Linked DNA regions of Pigmentiphaga sp. H8. The protein of the gene in region 2 binds, or shares a complex with, the protein of the main gene of each other region. Links are inferred from orthologs where the notes say so. Each region holds a gene or a part of one and is shown on either strand. Other genes may lie near its edges.

Region 1 (9,752 bases), 680 kb from region 2 along the record:
CCGGCCCTGAACGTCAACGCCATGCCCGGCCAGTACCTGGTCGCGACCGCCGGCGGTGGCACCGGCGTCATGGAAAGCTGGGGCGCGATCAACGTGACCCTGCAGAACGCCGCGGGTGAACGCCTGAACCTGGCGCCCGGCAAGACCGCGACCATCCGCATTCCGGTCGCTACCCGCAGCGCCAGCAACCCCGCCACGATTCCGCTGTTCTACTTCGACGAGGCGACCGGCTTCTGGAAGCAGGAAGGCTCGGCCACGCTGGCAGGTTCGGGCGCCGACCAGTACTACGAGGGCACCGTCAGCCACTTCACGTACTGGAATGCCGACCAGCTGATGAACACGGTCTACGTGAACGGCTGCGTGGCCGACGACGCGGGCGCATCGTCGCTGGCGAACATTCTGGTGACCTCGGACGGCATCGATTACTCCAGCTCGTCGTCCGTGCGTACCGATGCCCAGGGCAAGTTCCGCATCGCGATGAAGAAGGGCGGCAAGGCCACGCTGTTCGCGCAACAGGGCGTCAAACTGTCCAATACCGTGTCGGTGGGGCCGTTCGCCGCGGACACCACGCTGACAGAATGCCTGTCGTTGACGACGCTGACCGACGCCATCAGCATCAAGCTGACCTGGGGCGCCCGGCCCCTGGACGTGGATTCGCACCTGTTCACGCCGGATGGCACCGAGATCTACTTCTCCAACAAGGGCAGCCTGGGCACCGACCCCTTCGTCAATCTGGACGTCGATGACACCACTGGCTTCGGCCCCGAGGTGGTGACCATCCGCAAGCTGATGGTGGGCACTTACACCTACGCGCTCTACAACTACTCGGGCACCTATGATCCCGGCATGACCGGCTCCCCGGTTCGTGTCGAGCTCAACAACAAGGGTTCGCTGTCGGTGTTCGGTCCGACTTCGGGAGAAGTCTCCGGTTCGACCCGGTGGTGGACTGTGTTCAAGCTGAACGTGGATGCAAGCTGCCGGGTAACCGTCAACCGTGTCGGCGCGTGGTCCAGCGCCGAGCCGGAGCCCGCGGTCGTGACTCGCCGCTACTGCGCGGCACCTTGAGGAATGGGATGGGCGGCGGTTTTCCCGTGAGGTCCGCCGCCTGATCCCGTCATTCCTGCCTGGGGGCGGGCGCCGCCTGCGGCGTGCGCGCCATCCAGGCGATCAGCGACGAGCGCATCGCCTCTTCCACCGTCATGTCGATGGGCGTGACCCACGAAAGCGGCACGAACACGGTATAGCCGCCGATCATGTAGCCCATCGGCAGGTAGACGGCCACCCGCTCGCCGGGCAGGAAGCCCTCGGGCAGGCCGGCCGTGCTGCGCCGGGTGACCAGCCCCACCAGTTCGAATTCCTGGCCAGGCATGCGCAGGATGACGACCTGCTGCCCGCCCTGGCTGGTGCTGGGCGTGAAATAGTCGGCGAAGCTCTTGAGCGAGGAATAGATGCTCTTGACCACCGGGATGCTGGTGAACGGCCATTCGACGTAGGACAGCAGGCGGCGCACCCGGTGCTTGGACACCAGCATGCCGACGGCGACGATGCCGAGCACGCCCAGGATCAGGCCCATGCCGGGAAAGTAGAAGCCGCCGACGAAGGGGCGGAGCACCGCCAGCGCGAGCGCCTCCATCCAGGCTACGCACACGTACAGCAGGTACAGCGTCAACGCCAGCGGCAGGATGGTGATCAGGCCACGGAAAAAATACTTGTAGACGTTTTTCATCTCGGACTCCTGCGGCACCAGGGAAGCCGCCCCGCGCGGCGGTGGCCGGGGCGCCAAGCATAGCAGCAGAATGCGCGCGGCCAGGGGCCGCGCGGAGACCAGGGGAAACAGGCCCTAAGCGGGAACGCGGTAGCGGACTATGCCGTCGTCGCCGCTCTCGCGGGCGATCACGCCCTGGTAATACAGCATGTGCAGGTGGGCGATGGCCTCGCCCAGCGCGAAGGTCATCTGGTGCAGGTCCAGCTTGCGCTTGAACAGCACGGGCACGACGTCGTAGGCCGACGCGGCCTGGCCGGTACAGGCTTGCTTGACCCGTGCCAGGTGGTCGGCGTGGTGGGCGTGCTGCTGCGCGATGCGCGTATGGATGCCGACGAAGGGCCGTCCGTGCGAGGGCAGCACCAGCGCGTCGGCCGGCACGTGGGCATAGCCGCTGAGCGAATCCAGGTAGAGCTGGAGCGGATTGCTTTCGGGGTCGATGTCCGTGACGCTGACGTTGGTCGAGATGCGCGGCAGCACCATGTCGCCGGAAATGACGATGTTCAGTTCCTTGCAATACAGCGAGATGTGCTCGGGCGCGTGCCCGTAGCCGGCGATGGCATGCCACTCGTGGCCGCCGATGCGCAATACGTCGCGGTCCATGATGCGGTTGAACTGGGCGGGGACCTGGGGCACCAGCTGCGGGTAGTAGCGGGTACGGGCGCGCACGCCGTCCAGCGAGGCCGGGTCGGTCATGCCGTTGCGGGCGAAGTGGGCGGCCATGCGTTCGCCCCCCGAGATGGCCTTGCCTTCGATGAACAGGTGGGCGGTCAGGAAGTCGGTGGCGCTCATCTGCAGGGGAACGCCCCATTTCTCGGTCAGCCAGTGGGCCAGGCCGATGTGGTCGGGGTGCATGTGGGTGACGATGACCCGCACTACCGGCAGCCCGTCGAGCTGGGAGGCGAAGACCTGTTCCCACAGCGCCTTGACCTCGTCGCGGGCGACGCCGCAGTCGACGATGGTCCAGCCGTCGCGCCCCTCGAAGCGGTCGCGCAGCAGCCACAGGTTGATGTGATCCAGCGCGAAGGGCAGGGGCATGCGGATCCAGCGGATGCCGGGCGCGACCTCGATGGCGGCGCCGGCCTCGGGCAGGGTATCGCCCAGCGGATACTTCAGTTCGTGTTCGAGAGGATTCATGGCGGGTGGGCCTGGCCGGTTCGTGCGGCGCTGCCGGGGCAGGTCTAAAATGGGCAGGCCACTTGTTGGTAAATTACAGCTAGTGTACCTAGGTGCCGGCGGATGCCTTCCCGGAGCGCAGCCGCCGCCCTTGCCCGTGGCGCCCGCCGCTTTTCAGAGTCAGGAGTCGAAGATGTCGGATCCCGTTGTTATCGTATCGGCCGCCCGTACCCCCATGGGCGCCATGTTGGGCGAGCTTTCAGGGCTTTCCGCCAACCAGTTGGGCGCAGTCGCGATCAAGGCGGCCATCGAGCGTTCGGGTCTGAAGCCCGAACAGATCCAGGAAGTGCTGATGGGCAACGTGCTGCAAGCCGGCCAGGGCCAGGCTCCGGCCCGCCAGGCCGCGCTGGGCGCGGGCCTGCCGCTCGGCACCAGTTGTTCCACCATCAACAAGATCTGCGGGTCGGGCATGAAGGCCACGATGCTGGCGCACGACCTGCTGCTGGCCGGCAGCGCCCAGGTCGCGCTGGCGGGCGGCATGGAAAGCATGAGCAACGCCCCCTATCTGCTGCCCAAGGCGCGCCAGGGCTACCGCTACGGCCACGCCACCATGTACGACCACATGGCGATGGACGGCCTGGAAGACGCCTATGACAAGGGCCGCGCCATGGGCGTGTTCGCCGAGGACTGCGCCGCCAAGTACAGCTTCACCCGCGAGCAGCAGGACGCCTATTCGCTCGAGTCGCTGCGCCGCGCCAAGGCCGCCAGCGAGGACGGCAGCTTCGAATGGGAAATCGCGCCGGTCACCGTGGCCGACCGCAAGGGCGAGAAGATCATCGCGCGCGACGAGGCCCCGTACAAGGCCATGCCCGAGAAGGTCCCCACCCTCAAGCCGGCGTTCAAGAAGGATGGCACCGTCACCGCCGCCAACTCCTCGTCGATCTCGGACGGCGCCGCCGCCCTGGTGCTGATGCGTGCCTCCACCGCCGAAAAGCTGGGCGTCGCGCCGCTGGCCCGCGTGGTTGCCCATGCGCAGCATTCGCAGGAGCCGCAATGGTTCACCACCGCACCCGTGGGCGCGCTGGCCACGCTGTTCGCCAAGACCGGCTGGAAGCCGGGCGACGTCGACCTGTACGAGATCAACGAAGCCTTCGCCGTGGTGACCATGGCCGCGATGGCCGAGCACAAGCTGCCGCACGAGAAGGTCAACGTGCACGGCGGCGCCACCGCTCTGGGCCACCCCATCGGCGCCAGCGGCGCGCGGCTGATCGCCACCCTGCTGGGGGCGATGCGCCAGCGCAATGCCAAGCGCGGCGTGGCCTCGCTGTGCATAGGCGGCGGCGAAGCCACGGCCATGGCTTTCGAACTGATCTGATCGCCAGGGCTGCATGACGCAACACCCATCGGCCGGCGGCAAGCCGGCCGGCATCGGCGCGGGCAGCCCTGGGGCCGCCCGCGCGTCCGCGGGCGCCGAGGGCGACGCGGTCAAGCCCAGCGATGCCTACGTGCAGTCCTTCGCGCGCGGATTGGCCGTCATCCGGGCCTTCAACGCCGAACGGCCCGCCATGACCCTGACCGAGGTGGCCGAGGCCGCCGGGCTGACGCGGGCGGGCGCGCGCCGCATCCTGCTGACGCTGGTGCAACTGGGCTACGTGGCCACGGAAGGCCGGCAGTTCCGGCTCACGCCCCGCATCCTGGAACTGGGCTTCGCCTACCTGACCTCCATGCCGTTCTGGGACCTGGCCGAGCCCATCATGGAGCAACTGACCAACGAGGCGCACCAGTCCTGCTCGGCCACCGTGCTGGACGGGACCGACATCGTCTACGTGCTGCGCATCCCGACCGGGCGCATCATGTCCATCAACCTCGGGATAGGCAGCCGCCTGCCCGCCTACTGCTCGGCCATGGGGCGCGTGCTGCTGGCCGGCCTGGCCGACGCCGAGATCGACGCGGCGCTGGCCAGGTCCGACCTGCGGGCCCATACGCCGTTGACGGTGACCGACCCGGCGCAGCTCAAGGCCGCCATCCTGAAGGTGCGCGAGCAGGGCTGGTCGCTGGTGGATCGCGAGCTCGAGACCGGACTGGTCGCCATCGCCGCGCCCATCCGCGATCGCAGCGGCCGCACCGTGGCCGCCCTGAACCTGAGCGGCCAGGCGCACCTCGTGACCGCGCGGCAGATGCAGGACGAACTGTTGCCGCTGCTGTGCCGAGCCGCCGAACGCATCAACGACCTGATGAAGCGCGTGTAATGGAGCACCCATGACCGAACCCTATGCATGCGCGCCGCTGATCCGCGAGATCGGCCGCGGCAAGGACGGTTCGCGCGCACTGGCGCGCGAGCAGGCCGGCGCATTGATGGGCGCCATCCTGGATGGCCGGGTCTCCGAACTGGAGCTGGGCGCGGTGCTGCTGGCCCTGCGCATGAAGGGCGAGTCCGTGTCCGAGGTGGCCGGTTTCCTGGACGCGGCCGAGGCGCGGATGGCGCGCGTCCAGGCGCCGGCCGGCCGGCCCGTGGTGGTCCTGCCCACCTACAACGGCTCGCGCCATGCGCCCAATCTCGTGCCGCTGCTGGCCTGGAGCGTGGCGCAGGCCGGCCTGCCGGTGTTGCTGCACGGGCAGGCCTCCGATCCGGCCCGGCCGGGCGCGGGTTCGAATGCCGCGCGGGTGCCCACCATCGACATCCTGGAGCAACTCGGCATCGGGGCCTCGCCCGATGCCGCGGCCGCCTCGCGGGCGCTGAGCGACCGCGGGCTGGCCTATCTGCCGCTGGCCGTCGCCAGTCCGGGGCTGGCCCGGGTCGTGGGCCTGCGCCGCATCCTGGGCGTGCGCAACGTCGCGCACACGCTGGCCAAGCTGCTGCGCCCGGTGCAAGGCCCCAGCCTGCTGCTGTCCGCCTATACCCATCCCGAATTCGGCGCCATGCTGGCCGAGCTGTTCGCGCTGCGGCGCGAGGCGGCGTTGCTGATGCGCGCCACCGAGGGCGAGGCGGTCGCCAATACCCGCCGCGCGCAGCGCATCGCAAGCTGGCTGGATGGCGCCGAGACCACTGTCGTGGAAGGCGCCGAGCGCGCCGAGGCCGAGCTGCCGGCCCTGCCCGCGCGCGAGGCGGCCCCCACGGCGGCCTGGGTGCGGGCGATCCAGCAGGGACAGGCGCCGCTGCCGGCCGCCATCGCGGCCCAGCGCGACGCCATCGTCGATGCCGCGGCGCGCATGGGGCGGGCCGCATGACGCCGCGCCGGGGCATCGTCCTGTTCGCGCACGGCTCGCGCGATCCGCAATGGGCCCGGCCCATGGACGGGCTGGCCCAGGCGCTGCGCGCGCGCGATCCCGGCACGCCGGTCGAGATCGCCTTCCTGGAATTGATGCCGCCCACCCTGCCCGAGGCCATCGCTGTCCTGGCCGGCCGGGGAGTGGCCGAGATCGCCGTCCTGCCGGTATTCTGGGCGGCGGGCGCGCACGTGACGCGTGACCTGGCGCGCCTGCTGGACGAGGCGCGTGCGGCGCATCCCGCGCTGCGGTTCGCGTCGCTGCCGGTATTGTCCGAACTACCCGGCGTGCTGGATGCCGTGGCCGAGGCGGCTCTGCGCCCGGCCACGGATCCGGGTTCGCCGGCCTAGCGTTCTTTCCTCGTTCGAATCCTTGCACCCGTACACGGAGATTTCCACCATGATGACCATCTGGGGCCGCCTGACTTCCATCAACGTTTCCAAGGCGGTGTGGGCCGCGCGCGAACTGGGCCTGCAGTTCGACCGCATCGACGTGGGCGGTCCCTACGGCGGGCTGGACAAGCCCGAGTACGTGGCCCTGAACCCCAACAGCAAGATCCCCACGCTGGACGACAACGGCTACATCCTGTGGGAATCGAATTCCATCGTGCGCTACCTGGCCGCCCAGTACGGCGCCGGCACGCTGTGGCCCACCGATCCGCGCGAGCGCGGTCTGAGCGACCGCTGGCTGGACTGGCAGGCCACCGAGTTCGGACCCGCCATGGGACCGGCCTTCATCGGCCTGATCCGCACGCCGGAAGACAAGCGCAATCCTCAGGCCATCGCCGAGTCCGTGGCGCGCGGCAACAAGCTGATCCTGCTGCTGGAGAAATTCCTGTCCGACGGCCGCCAGTACCTGGCGGGCGACCGCTTCACCATCGGCGACATCGCCGTCGGCTGCGCCATCGACCGCTGGTTCCTGCTGCCCATCGAGCGCCCGGCCACGCCGCTGCTGGCGCAATGGCACAAGCGCGTCAGCAGCCGGCCGTCGGCGCAGGGCGTGCTCGGGCAGGAATTGAAGTAACGGCACGCCGCGGGCAGGTGCCGCAGTAATACCTGCGGCATTGGATTTGCGCCGCGAATTTGTATTAGACACACCGTCGCCCCGCATCCAGAATTTCCTCTCCCTCGGGGGCATGAAGCTCCGTGTTCCCCGGGGCCTTGCCGAGAGGTGAACGATGCCTGCGTTGCGATTCCGTCTGCTGCCCGTATTCACGTGGGCCATTGCTTCGATGGCCTGTACCGGATTTGCCGCCGCGGCGCAGACCTACCCTGCCCGCATGGTGAAGCTGGTGGTGCCGTTTCCCCCGGCGGGCAGCGGCGACGTTGCCGCCCGCCTGCTGGCCGAGCGGCTCGGTCCCGTCTGGGGCGTACCCATCGTGGTCGAGAACAAGCCCGGCGCCGCGGCGATGATAGGCGCCGATGCCGTGGCCAAGGCCGCGCCTGACGGCTATACCTTGCTGGTCGCGCCGAACAATCTGCAGACCATGAACCCGGCGATGTACAAGTCGATGCCGTTCGACGCCGAGAAAGCGTTCCGGTCGGTGGCGTTGATCGGGACCACGCCCTTCGCCCTGGTGGCCGGCCCCGGCATCGACGCCGGATCGGTTTCCGAACTCGTGGCGTTGGCGAAGTCCCGGCCGGGCGGGCTCTCTTATGCCTCGTCCGGCGTGGGCAGCGTCCAGCACCTGGCCGGCGAACTGTTCCGCTCGATGGCGGGCGTCCCCTTGACCCACATTCCCTACAAGGGCGGCGCGCCGGCCGTGGTCGGCTTGTTGTCCGGCCAGGTCGATCTCTATTTCGGCGCGGCCACGGCTGTCCTGCCCCAGGTCAAGGCCGGCAAGCTCAAGCCCCTGGCGGTCACGGGTTCCGCGCGCACCGCGCTGCTTCCCGGTGTGCCGACCATGGACGAGGCGGGTGTGAAGGGCTATGTCAGCGAGCCCTGGATCGGACTGCTTGCTCCGGCCGGCACGCCCGATGCCGTGGTGGCCCGGATCAACCGCGATCTGCGGACCGTGATGGCCGATCCCGATCTGGTAACCAAGCTGGCCGAACAGGGGATCGACGCCGCGCCCGGCACGCCCGAGGCGCTCGACCGGCGCATCGCGACCGAGCGCCGGCTTTGGTCCCGGGTCATCGCCGAAGCGCGCATCAGCGCCGATTGACCGCATCGCTTCTTTCATGCGGCGCATGGGCGCCGCCGCAAAACCGGAGATTCGCCATGACGGCAGCCGTCCAGCCCGGTGACACGGGCCCCAAGCATCTGCTCAATTCGATCCAGGACTACGTGGATGCGTTCCACGCGCTTTACCAGGAAGGGAAACCCTCGTTCTTCGAGGTCTCGGGACCGCTGCCGGCCACGGGCCGGACGGACACCGCGCTGGCCGCCACGCCCAATCTTACGGTGATCCTGAAGTGCTACGAGGCATGCGGCGAGAACACCCTGCACGCGCATACGACCGAGGACCACGTATTCATCGTATTGAAGGGCGAGGTCAATTTCTACGGGCCCGGCGGCGAGGTGCGGACCTTCGGGCCGCTGCACGGCGTGATGTTGCCGCGCGGCACCTTCTACCGCTTCCGCGCCTCGGAAGGCGAACCGCTGGTCATGCTGCGCATAGGCTGCTCGGCGCAGCAGGGCGGCGACATGTTTGCGCGCATAGGCGCGGATGGCAGACAGATGGACGGCAACTCCGCGCAGAACGGCCACGTCGAACCGGTGCTGTCGGGCATGTACTTCGGGCCCGGGCATGATGGCCATTGAAGCGGCGCGGGCGCTGCCGGCTTCCCGCCGGCCCACGGTCTTCATCGTGCGCGATCATACGATGGAGGAACTGCTGGACAGGCTTGCGGCCCAGTTGCGCGGACGCGGGATCGAGGTGGCCCGCGGGCCGGCCAATACTCCCGGCGTGGTCGTGCCCACGCCGGCCGGCGTGGGCCTGGAGCATGCCGACATCGCGGTATTCAGCTCCCGCTGGCAGTGCAACCGCCAGACCCTGGCGCAGGCCGTTCGCCTGAGGGCGGTGGTCAACGCCACCATAGGCCTGGAAACCGTGGACCTGCAGGCCGCCGCCGACCTGGGCATCATCGTCGGCCATGGCGGCGCGCCCGAACACATCACCAGCATGGCCGAGGCCTCGATCATGCTGATGCTGAACCTGCTGTACGGCCTGCGCCGGTCGGAGTCCTGGATGTCCGGCTGGCGGCCGCGGCCCTACGATGGCAAGGCCCATGCGAGCATGATGTGCGGCGCGACCATAGGCCTGGTCGGCCTGGGGCGTATCGGCCGTGCGGTGATGGAGCGCCTGCAGGCGTTCGGCGCCCGGATAGTGGCCTACAGCCCCCGCGCGGATCGCAGCCAGATTCCCGATGGCGTGCGGCTGACCGACCTGGACACCGTGATGCGCGAATCCGACCTGGTCGGTGTGTTCGTCGCGGTGCGTCCCGACAACCGGGGATTGATCGGCGCCCGCCAGATCGCGCTGATGAAGCCGACGGCCTACCTGGTGAACGTGGCGCGCGGCGATGCGCTGGACGAGGAGGCGCTGGCGCGGGCACTGCGGGCTGGAGAGATCGCGGGCGCGGCGCTGGACACCTTCGCGGTCGAA
Region 2 (9,734 bases):
CTGGTCAGGCAGTTGGCGGCTGAGCTGGGCCAGGCCTGGAAGCAGAGCGTGGTCGTCGAAAACCGGGGCGGCGGGGGCACGACCATAGGCACCGCGCAGGTGGCGCGCGCCCAGCCCGATGGCCACACCCTGCTGTTCACCAGCACGGGCCTGGTCACCAACCAGATCCTGATGAAATCGCTGCCCTACGAGGCGGACGCGCTGTCCGCCGTGGCGATGGGCGGTACCGCGCCCAACGTGCTGTACGTGCGGCCAGGGCTGCCGGTCCAGTCGGTAGCCGAGTTGGTCGCCTACGCGAAGGCGCGGCCCGGCGAAGTGAAGTTCGCCTCGACCGGGAACGGCTCGAGCCCGCACCTGACCGCCGAACTGCTCGCCTCCCGCGCGGGCATCTCCATCCTGCACGTACCCTACAAGGGCGCGGGGCCGGCCCTGACCGACCTGCTGGCGGGCCACGTCGACGCCATGTTCCATTTCCCCGCCTCGCTTGCCCTGGCGAAGCAGGGCAAGCTGCGCGCGCTGGCCGTGGCCGCCGACGAGCGCCTGGCCGATGCGCCGGACCTGCCCACCGTGGTGCAGGCGGGCGTGCCGGGCGTGGTGTCCGGCAGCTGGTTCGGGTTCTTCGTGCCGTCCGCGACGCCGGCGGCGATCCAGGACAGGATCCATCGCGACGTGGCACAGGCTCTGCGAGCGCCGACAGTGCGGCGCTACATGCAGGAATCGGGGCTGGTGTCCCCGCCCATGTCGCGCGCCCAGTTCTCGGCCTTCATCACGCACGAGCGCGACAAATGGGCCGAGCTCATCCGGACGCGCAACATCCGGCTGGAGTAGCCTAGGCCAGCCGGGCCAGGGTGGCGGCCAGCGCTTCGCCCACGGGGATCTTGGCGGCTGCTTCGTCGCCGCGTCCCTGCAGTTCGACCTGCCCGTCCTTCAGGCCGCGGTCGCCGATGGTGACGCGGACCGGCACGCCGATCAGTTCCCAGTCGGCGAACATCACGCCCGGGCGCTCGTCGCGGTCGTCCAGGATCGCGTCGACGCCTGCTTCCTTCAGGCCTTCGTAGAGCTTGGTCGCGGCCTCGCGCACCGCTTCGCTCTTGCCCCAGCCCACCGGGCAGACGACCACTTCGAACGGCGCCAGCGCGCGCGGCCAGATGATGCCGCGCCCGTCGTGGTGCTGTTCGATCGCGGCGCCCAGCAGGCGCGTGACGCCGATGCCGTAGCAGCCCATCTGCAGCAGCGCGGGCTTGCCGGTCTCGTCCAGGTAGGTGGCCTTGAGCGCCTCGGAATACTTGGTGCCCAGGAAGAACACGTGGCCGACCTCGATCCCGCGCTGGATCGCCAGCGGGCCGCTGCCGTCGGCCGACGGGTCGCCGTCGACGACGTTGCGCAGGTCGGCCACCAGGTCGGGCTCGGGCAGGTCGCGTCCCCAGTTCACGCCCACGTAGTGGTGGTCGGCCTGGTTGGCGCCCGTGACGAAGTCGTGCAGGTTGGCCACGGTGCGGTCGGCCACCACCTTGACCGGCTTGGCGGTGCCCACGGGCCCGATGAAGCCGGGCACGCAGCCGAAGTGCTCGACGATCTCGGCATCGGTGGCGAACCGGTAGCCGTGGTCCAGGCCGGGAATCTTGCCGGCCTTGATCTCGTTCAATTCGTGGTCGGCACGCAGCAGCAGCAGCCAGATCTGGGCCGGCTTGCCGGCTTCTTCCGGCTCGACCGCCAGGGCGAGGGACTTCACGTGGCTGGCCAGCGGCAGGCCCAGCAGTTCGGCCACGGCCTCGCACTTGGTGGCACCGGGGGTGGGCATCTTCTCCAGTGCCCGGCCGGGCGCCGCGCGCTGGGCAACCAGGCAGGGCGCCTCGGCCAGCTCGATGTTGGCGGCGTACTGGGTGGCCGGGTTGTAGACGATGAGGTCTTCGCCGGTGTCGGCGATGACCTGGAATTCATGGCTGCGCGTCCCGCCGATGGAGCCGGTGTCGGCCGCCACGGCGCGGAAGGTCAGGCCCATGCGGGCGAAGATGCGCATGTACGCGTCGTACATGGCGTCGTAGCTCTTCTGGGCGGCGGCCTCGTCGCGATCGAAGGAATAGGCGTCCTTCATCGTGAACTCGCGGCCCCGCATGACGCCGAAGCGCGGCCGGCGCTCGTCGCGGAACTTGGTCTGGATGTGGTAGAAGTTCTTGGGTAGCTGGCGCCAGCTGTGGATCTCGTTGCGGGCGATGTCGGTGATGACTTCCTCCGAGGTCGGCTGCAGCACGAAATCGCGGTTGTGGCGGTCCTTCATGCGCAGCAGCTCGGGGCCGTACTGCTCCCAGCGGCCCGATTCCATCCACAGCTCGGCCGGCTGCACGACCGGCATCAGCAGCTCGAGCGCGCCGGCGCGGTTCATTTCCTCGCGGATGATGGCCTCGATCTTGCGAATGACCCGCAGGCCGATGGGCATGTAGGTGTAGATGCCGCCGGCCAGCTTGCGGATCATGCCCGCGCGGGTCATGAGCTGGTGGCTGACGATCTCGGCGTCGGACGGTGCTTCCTTGAGGGTGCCGATATGGAACTGCGATGCGCGCATTGCGGTGCTCACGTGGATGGATACGAGTTTGGCCCCCCTGGGCCTATAATTGACTCAATTGTATGAGAATCGCTGGGGTGGCTCATGCTGGATCGTGAAGGTTACCGTCCCAACGTCGGCATCATCCTCGTCAACCAGAAGAACGAGGTCTTCTGGGGCAAGCGCGTCAACGAACATTCCTGGCAGTTTCCGCAGGGCGGCATCAAGCACGGTGAGAGCCCTGTCCAGGCGATGTTCCGCGAGCTCCATGAAGAAGTGGGCCTGCGGCCCGAGCATGTCCGCATATTGGGTAGAACACGCGACTGGTTGCGCTATAACGTGCCCGACCACTTCGTCAGACGCGAATGGCGCGGGCACTACAAAGGTCAGAAGCAGATCTGGTTCCTGCTTCGCATGCAGGGGCGCGATTGCGACGTCTGCCTGCGGGCCTCGTCGCATCCTGAATTCGACGCGTGGCGCTGGAGTTCCTACTGGGTCCCGCTGGAGTCGGTCATCGAATTCAAGCGCGACGTGTATACGCTGGCCCTGAACGAGCTTGCGGTCGTGCTTTTCCGCCGGAACCACGAGACCCGGTACCTGCGCCAGCACATCGGTTCGCACCGACGCGGCCAGGGTGAACCGGCACCGCTGTCCAAGGAAGCGCCCGAGGTCTGAACCCCCGCGACCCCCTGCGCGGGGTTCGGGTATCGTGTCGGGTGCAACCTGTATATGGAAAACACTTATGCCTAGTCAGTTCGCCGGGGCGCGCCCGATGCGTCCCGCCCGCCGGGCCCTGCGCGCCGCCGCCTGGGCCGGCGCCGGATGCCTGGCCTTGTTACTCGCCGCCTGCGGCAGCCAGCCGCGCGGCGATGGCAACTACCTGCTGGACGATATCGATGCCCAGCGCACCCTGCCCGATGCCGGATGGGAAGCCCTGAAGTCGGAGTTGCCGCCGGTGCCCACCGAGGCCGACGTGCTGCCGGTGGAAAACCTGTCGCGCAACGAGCGTTTCCGTTTCGGCGTGGATCCGCGCTCCATCCAGATCGCCCCGGGCCTGATCGTGCGCTATACGCTGCGCGCGGTCAGCGACCTGGGAGCCGAGAACATTTCGTACGAATCGGTCCGCTGCGGCACGCGCGAATGGCGCACCGTGGCCCTGTACCGGCCCGGCGCCGGCTGGCAGCGCCCGGTCCACGACGAATGGCGTCCCTTGCTGCCCAATACGATCCAGCACGTGCTGCGCAACGGCGTACTGTGCTCGGGCGGCGGCCCGGCCGGCGCCAAGGCGTCGGACCTGGCCTATCGCGTGCGCCACTGGGAGCGCTATGCCGACGCCATGGCGGGCCGCAGCATGCAGTAGCAGCGGATTCGCGGCACGGGCAAAAACAAAAACGCACAGCCTCGGCTGTGCGTTTTGCGTGCCTGGCTACAGGCTTGTCGACCAGATCAATGGTCGGGGCGAGAGGATTCGAACCTCCGACTCCTGCGTCCCGAACGCAGTACTCTACCAGGCTGAGCTACGCCCCGACTTGTCGGTCCGGCCTGCCGGATACGGGCTTGTACAACTTGCCCGGCAGGCCGTCTTTCTTTTCAGCGATCTCGGTTGATCGCGAAAGCGCAGAATTCTAGCAGAGAATCTCGGAAAGCGGAAACGGGGTAGGTGGATATCGCCGCGACCGCCGCATCCGCCTCGATCCGGGCCCGGGCGCGGGTGTAGTCCAGGGCGTCCGATTCCCGGATGGCGGTGGCGACCGCGACGAAATCGCCTTCGCCGTTCTCGATGGCGGTGCGCACCAGCATCTGCTGCGCCGGCGTGCCCACGTCCAGCAGGCGGATCAGCGGCAGTGTGGGTTTGCCTTCGCGCAGGTCGTCGCCCAGGTTCTTGCCCAGTGCCTCGGCCTCGCCGCTATAGTCGAGCACGTCGTCGATCAGCTGGAACGCCGTGCCGGCGCGGCGGCCGTATTCCGCCGCCGCGGCTTCCTGTTCGGGCGTGGCGCCCGCCAGGACCGCGGCCAACTGGGCCGAGGCCTCGAACAGGCGGGCGGTCTTGTAGCGCACCACCTGCAGGTAGCGTTCCTCGGTCACCAGCGGATCGTGCACGTTCAGCAGTTGCAGGACCTCGCCCTCGGCGATGACGTTGGTGGCGTCGGCCAGGATCTGCATGACGCGCACCGAGCCGGTCTCGACCATCATCTGGAACGAGCGGGAATGCAGGAAGTCGCCCACCAGCACGCTGGCGGCGTTGCCGAATACCGCGTTGGCCGTGGCCCTGCCCCGCCGCAGCGCCGATTCGTCGACCACGTCGTCGTGCAGCAGCGTGGCCGTATGGATGAATTCCACCACCGCGGCCAGCAAATGATGCTGTTGCCCCTCGTATCCCAGCGCCCGGGCGACCATCAGCAGCAGGGCGGGACGCATCCTCTTGCCGCCCGCGCCGATGATGTAGTCGGCAATGGTGCGGATGAGCGGGACGTCGGAGTCGAGTCGTGCCCGGATAACGGCGTCGACGCGCTGCATGTCGTCGGCGATGGGGGCGAACAGGGTCGGCAGGCTCAAGGGGAATCCGTGGGTAGACTGGCCGTTGCCGGCCAGGTGTGCAACAAAAGCCGAGATGCAACAACCGGCGGCATGGCGTGACTGGGAGGCCCGCGAGCGGGCGGCGGCGCCCGAAAGCGCCGTGGCAACGAAATTATACCGGGGCTGTGCGCGGGACGAGGCCGGGATTGACGCTCCGGCACAACTCCGGTTATAGTCTATGGTTCGACCCCTATTGGGGCTCGAGCTTTGAACAACCCAAGAGGTCATCCCATGTACGCGGTCATAAAAACCGGCGGAAAGCAGTATCGCGTTGCCGCTGGCGAAAAGCTGAAAATAGAACAGATACCGGCAGACATTGGGCAAGAGATCACGCTGGACCAGGTCCTGGCAGTGGGCGAAGGCGATCAACTCAAGATCGGCGCGCCTCTTCTGTCCGGTGCCGTGGTCACGGCCAAGGTTCTTGCACACGGTCGCCATGACAAGGTCCGCATCTTCAAGATGCGTCGGCGCAAGCATTACCAGAAGCGCCAAGGCCACCGTCAAAACTACACCGAAATCCAGATCGGCACCATTTCCGCCTGATGGGGGCCCGGCGCGGCCGGGCACCGGAATGTAGGCAAGAATCGGTAACGAACAAGCAGGAGTGCAAACATGGCACAGAAAAAGGGCGGCGGTTCCACACGGAACGGCCGCGACTCAGAAGCGAAACGCCTGGGCGTCAAGGCCTACGGCGGTGAATTGATCCCGGCTGGCTCGATCATCGTGCGCCAGCGCGGCACCCGTTTCCACCCCGGCGTCAACGTCGGCGTGGGCAAGGACCACACCCTGTTCGCGCTGGTCGACGGCCGCGTGCAATTCGCGGTCAAGGGCGCCCTGCGCAAGCATACCGTCTCGATCGACCCTGTGTAATAGACCCCCCCCTACGCGCTGACGCGCGCCCCCCAGGGGGCGGCACTGGCGGACTGGCGGAGCCAGATCCGCTGTGCCCTGGATCTGGGGGGCGGCTGCGTGGGGGAGTTCGAATAGGCAGTGGCGAGGGCTTTCGCGCTTCGCCAAAATAGCGCCGCCGCGCGATGTTACGCGTGGAGGCGTTTTTTATTATCATCGCAAGTTCTGCTTGCAAGGACTCTCAAGTCCCGCCCGAACGTGCCGGCGTCCCATTTCCTGGGTGCCGTGGATCCGGTCCCGCCGGTTCGCCAGCGCTACCCTCTTTTGACGGGGGAACAGCCGTAGGCCGCAAGGGGGTGGGCTTCCCTTTATGAAATTCGTTGACGAAGCCACCATCGAAGTGATTGCCGGCAAGGGCGGCAATGGCGTGGCGAGCTTTCGCCGCGAGAAATTCATTCCCTTCGGCGGACCCGATGGCGGGGATGGCGGGCGGGGCGGCAGTGTGTATGCCGTGGCCGACCGCAACATCAATACGCTGATCGACTACCGCTACGCCCGCCTGCATCGCGCCCAGAACGGCGAGCAGGGTAGCGGTTCCGACCGCTACGGCGCCGGCGGCAGCGACATCACGCTGCGCATGCCGGTAGGCACCATGGTGTACGACGCCGAGACCAACGAGCTGCTGTTCGACCTGGCCACCCATGGCCAGAAGGTCGTGCTGGCCGCCGGCGGCAATGGCGGGCTGGGTAACCTGCATTTCAAGTCCAGCACCAACCGCGCGCCGCGGCAGTTCACCCACGGGCGTCCGGGCGAACAGCGCAAGCTGCGGCTGGAGCTGAAGGTGCTGGCCGACGTCGGCCTGCTGGGCATGCCCAACGCCGGCAAGTCCACGCTGATTCGCAAGCTGTCGAATGCCCGGCCCAAGGTGGCCGACTACCCGTTCACCACCCTGCATCCGAACCTGGGCGTGGTGCGCACCGACGCCGAGCGCAGCTTCGTGATCGCCGACATTCCCGGGCTGATCGAGGGCGCGTCCGAGGGCGCCGGGCTGGGGCACCAGTTCCTGCGCCACCTGTCGCGCACGCGCCTGCTGCTGCATCTGGTGGACGTGGCGCCCATGGATCCCACGGTGGACCCCGTGCACGAGGCGCGCGCCATCGTCGAGGAGTTGCGCCGCTATGACCCCGCCCTGTACGAGAAACCGCGCTGGCTGGTGCTCAACAAGGTCGACATGGTGGACGACCCGCAGGGACTGAAAGAGGCGTTCTGCCTGGAGTTCGACTGGGACGGCCCGGTGTTCTGCATTTCCGCGCTGGCCGGCGATGGCACCCAGGAACTGGCCTGGGCCGTCCAGAACTGGCTGGACGAGCAGCGCGAGGCCGAGCAGGCCTTCGACGAGGACCTGCGCTTCGTCGAGGCCCAGGCACCGGCGCCCAAGCCGGCGCCGGTCCGGCGCCGTCCGCGCCGCGTGCCGGCCGATGGCGGTGACGCGGGCGCCCAGACCCCCGAGGATGCCCCTGATACCGATGGTGGCGATGCCGGCGGCGAGGGCGGCGATGGTGGTGGCGACGGCGATTGAGTTCCACGATGAATAGCACTTCCGTGATCGCCGCCGCCCGGCGGCTCGTGATCAAAGTAGGCTCCTCGCTGGTCACCGACGAGGGACGGGGCCTGGACCGGAGCGCGCTGCTGCGCTGGGCCGGGCAGATCGCGCACCTGCGCGCGCTGGGCAAGGAGGTCGTCCTCGTGTCCAGCGGCGCCATCGCGGAAGGCATGCTGCGCCTGGGCTGGGACAAGCGGCCCACGCTGGTGCCCGAATTGCAGGCGGCCGCCGCGGTCGGCCAGATGGGCCTGGCGCAGGCCTACGAAAGCGTGTTCGCCGAACATGCGCTGCATACCGCGCAGATCCTGCTTACCCATGAAGACCTGTCGGACCGCACGCGCTACCTGAACGCGCGGTCGACGCTGTTCACGCTGCTGCGACTGGGTGTCGTGCCCATCATCAACGAAAACGACACGGTGGTCACCGACGAGATCAAGTTCGGCGACAACGATACCCTGGGCGCGCTGGTGACCAACCTCATCGAGGCCGATGCGCTGGTCATCCTGACCGACCAGGCCGGCCTGTATTCGGCCGATCCGCGCCGGAATCCCGACGCGAAGTTCGTGTCGCACGCGCGCGCGGGCGAATCGGAGCTGGAGTCCATGGCCGGCGGCGCGGGCAGCAGCCTGGGCAAGGGCGGGATGCTGACCAAGATCCTGGCCGCCAAGCGGGCGGCGGGCAGCGGCGCGCATACCGTGATCGCGTCGGGCCGTGAGCCCGACGTGCTGGTGCGGCTGGCCGGGGGAACCTGCATAGGGACCGAGCTGCGCGCCTCGCTGCCGCTGTTGTCGGCGCGCAAGCAGTGGATCGCCGATCATCTGCAACTGCGCGGCCGCGTCACCGTCGACGAGGGCGCCGCCCTGGCGCTGACACGCGACCACAAGAGCCTGCTGTCCATAGGCGTGACGGCGGTCGAGGGCGAGTTCGAGCGCGGCGACGTCGTGGCCTGCGTGGACGCTTCCGGCAGGGAGCTGGCGCGTGGTCTGATCAATTATTCCTCCAGCGCCACCCGCCGCATCATGCGCCAGCCCTCGAGCCGGATCGAGGCGCTGCTGGGCAGCATGGAAGAGCCCGAGCTCATGCATCGGGACAACATGGTCATCCGCTAAGCGCGATGCCGGCGGTTCGACAATAAGAAACAGGTCGGGAGGATGCGGCGATGGACGCCGGGCCTGTCTTCCTGTTATTTTGTGTACGCTGTACACATTTACTGTTTCCGTTCCTTCCATCCTGCCATGCCGCGCGCCGGCATGAGGAGCTCATCCGTGAATGCCGACCTCGACCGCCGCAAACGCTGGCTGGCCTTGATGGTGCTGTGCCTGGGCGTGCTGATGATCGTGCTCGACACGACCATCGTCAACGTGGCGCTGCCCTCGATCCGCGACGACCTGAAATTTTCCGAGACCGCGCTGGTCTGGGTGGTCAACGCCTACATGCTGACCTTCGGCGGCTTCCTGCTGCTGGGCGGGCGGCTGGGCGATCTGTACGGGCACCGGCGGCTGTTCGTGGCCGGCATCGCGCTGTTCACCGTGGCCTCGCTGGCCTGCGGGCTGGCCCAGTCCCAGGCCATGCTGGTGGCGGCGCGCGCGGTGCAGGGCCTGGGCGGCGCGGTGGTTTCGGCGGTGTCGCTGTCGCTGATCATGATGCTGTTTCCCGAGCAGGAAGATCGCGCCAAGGCCATGGGCGTCTACGGCTTCGTGTGCGCGGGAGGCGGCAGCATAGGCGTGCTGCTGGGCGGCTTCCTGGCCAGCGTGCTCAGCTGGCATTGGATCTTCCTGGTCAACCTGCCCATAGGCGCGGCCGTCTATGGATTGTGCATGGCGCTGCTGCCGGCCAAGGGTGGGCAGCCGGGCGAGCGGCTGGATATGGCCGGCGCGGCGGCGATCACCGCCTCGCTGATGCTGGCCGTGTATGCCGTGGTCAACGGCAACGAACGCGGCTGGACCTCGTTCCATACGCTGGGCCTGCTGGGCGCCGCCGCCGTGCTGCTGGCGGCCTTCCTGGCCATCGAGTCGCGGGTGCGCGCGCCGCTGATGCCCCTGGGGCTGTTCCGGCTGCGCAACGTGGCCACGGCCAACGCGGCGGGCGTGCTGTGGGCCGCCGCCATGTTCGCCGCCTTCTTCATTTCCGCGCTGTACCTGCAGGTGGTGCTGGGCTACAGCC

What was found.
Region 1: the proteins of obgE (region 2) and ybiB are in contact, whole or in part, in a crystal structure (PDB 8BFT), measured with the Escherichia coli proteins. The link is inferred for Pigmentiphaga sp. H8 from one-to-one orthologs.

The regions. Positions count from the first base shown.
Region 1 is NZ_CP033966.1:5,543,559-5,553,310, reverse strand. Bases 4,144-7,121 are described here. They hold ybiB (DNA-binding protein YbiB), read left to right. Parts: upstream 4,144-5,137; coding sequence 5,138-6,106; downstream 6,107-7,121. Other genes in these bases: EGT29_RS26180 (glutathione S-transferase family protein), read left to right, coding at 6,545-7,121; EGT29_RS26185 (sirohydrochlorin chelatase), read left to right, coding at 6,103-6,495; EGT29_RS26195 (IclR family transcriptional regulator), read left to right, coding at 4,267-5,127; EGT29_RS26200 (acetyl-CoA C-acetyltransferase), read left to right, coding at 4,144-4,253. Also shown: EGT29_RS26215 (carboxypeptidase regulatory-like domain-containing protein), read left to right, coding at 1-1,065; EGT29_RS26210 (DUF502 domain-containing protein), read right to left, coding at 1,115-1,726; EGT29_RS26205 (MBL fold metallo-hydrolase), read right to left, coding at 1,841-2,899; more of EGT29_RS26200, read left to right, coding at 3,072-4,143; more of EGT29_RS26180, read left to right, coding at 7,122-7,168; EGT29_RS26175 (tripartite tricarboxylate transporter substrate binding protein), read left to right, coding at 7,323-8,309; EGT29_RS26170 (cupin domain-containing protein), read left to right, coding at 8,366-8,908; EGT29_RS26165 (NAD(P)-dependent oxidoreductase), read left to right, coding at 8,895-9,752.
Region 2 is NZ_CP033966.1:4,865,190-4,874,923, reverse strand. Bases 5,483-8,442 are described here. They hold obgE (GTPase ObgE), read left to right. Parts: upstream 5,483-6,338; coding sequence 6,339-7,547; downstream 7,548-8,442. Other genes in these bases: proB (glutamate 5-kinase), read left to right, coding at 7,556-8,442; rpmA (50S ribosomal protein L27), read left to right, coding at 5,732-5,989; rplU (50S ribosomal protein L21), read left to right, coding at 5,483-5,662. Outside these bases: EGT29_RS22925 (tripartite tricarboxylate transporter substrate binding protein), read left to right, coding at 1-828; EGT29_RS22920 (proline--tRNA ligase), read right to left, coding at 830-2,563; EGT29_RS22915 (RNA pyrophosphohydrolase), read left to right, coding at 2,648-3,217; EGT29_RS22910 (CNP1-like family protein), read left to right, coding at 3,285-3,902; ispB (octaprenyl diphosphate synthase), read right to left, coding at 4,133-5,098; more of rplU, read left to right, coding at 5,351-5,482; more of proB, read left to right, coding at 8,443-8,680; EGT29_RS22875 (MFS transporter), read left to right, coding at 8,822-9,734. UniProt on the Escherichia coli protein: An essential GTPase which binds GTP, GDP and possibly (p)ppGpp with moderate affinity, with high nucleotide exchange rates and a fairly low GTP hydrolysis rate.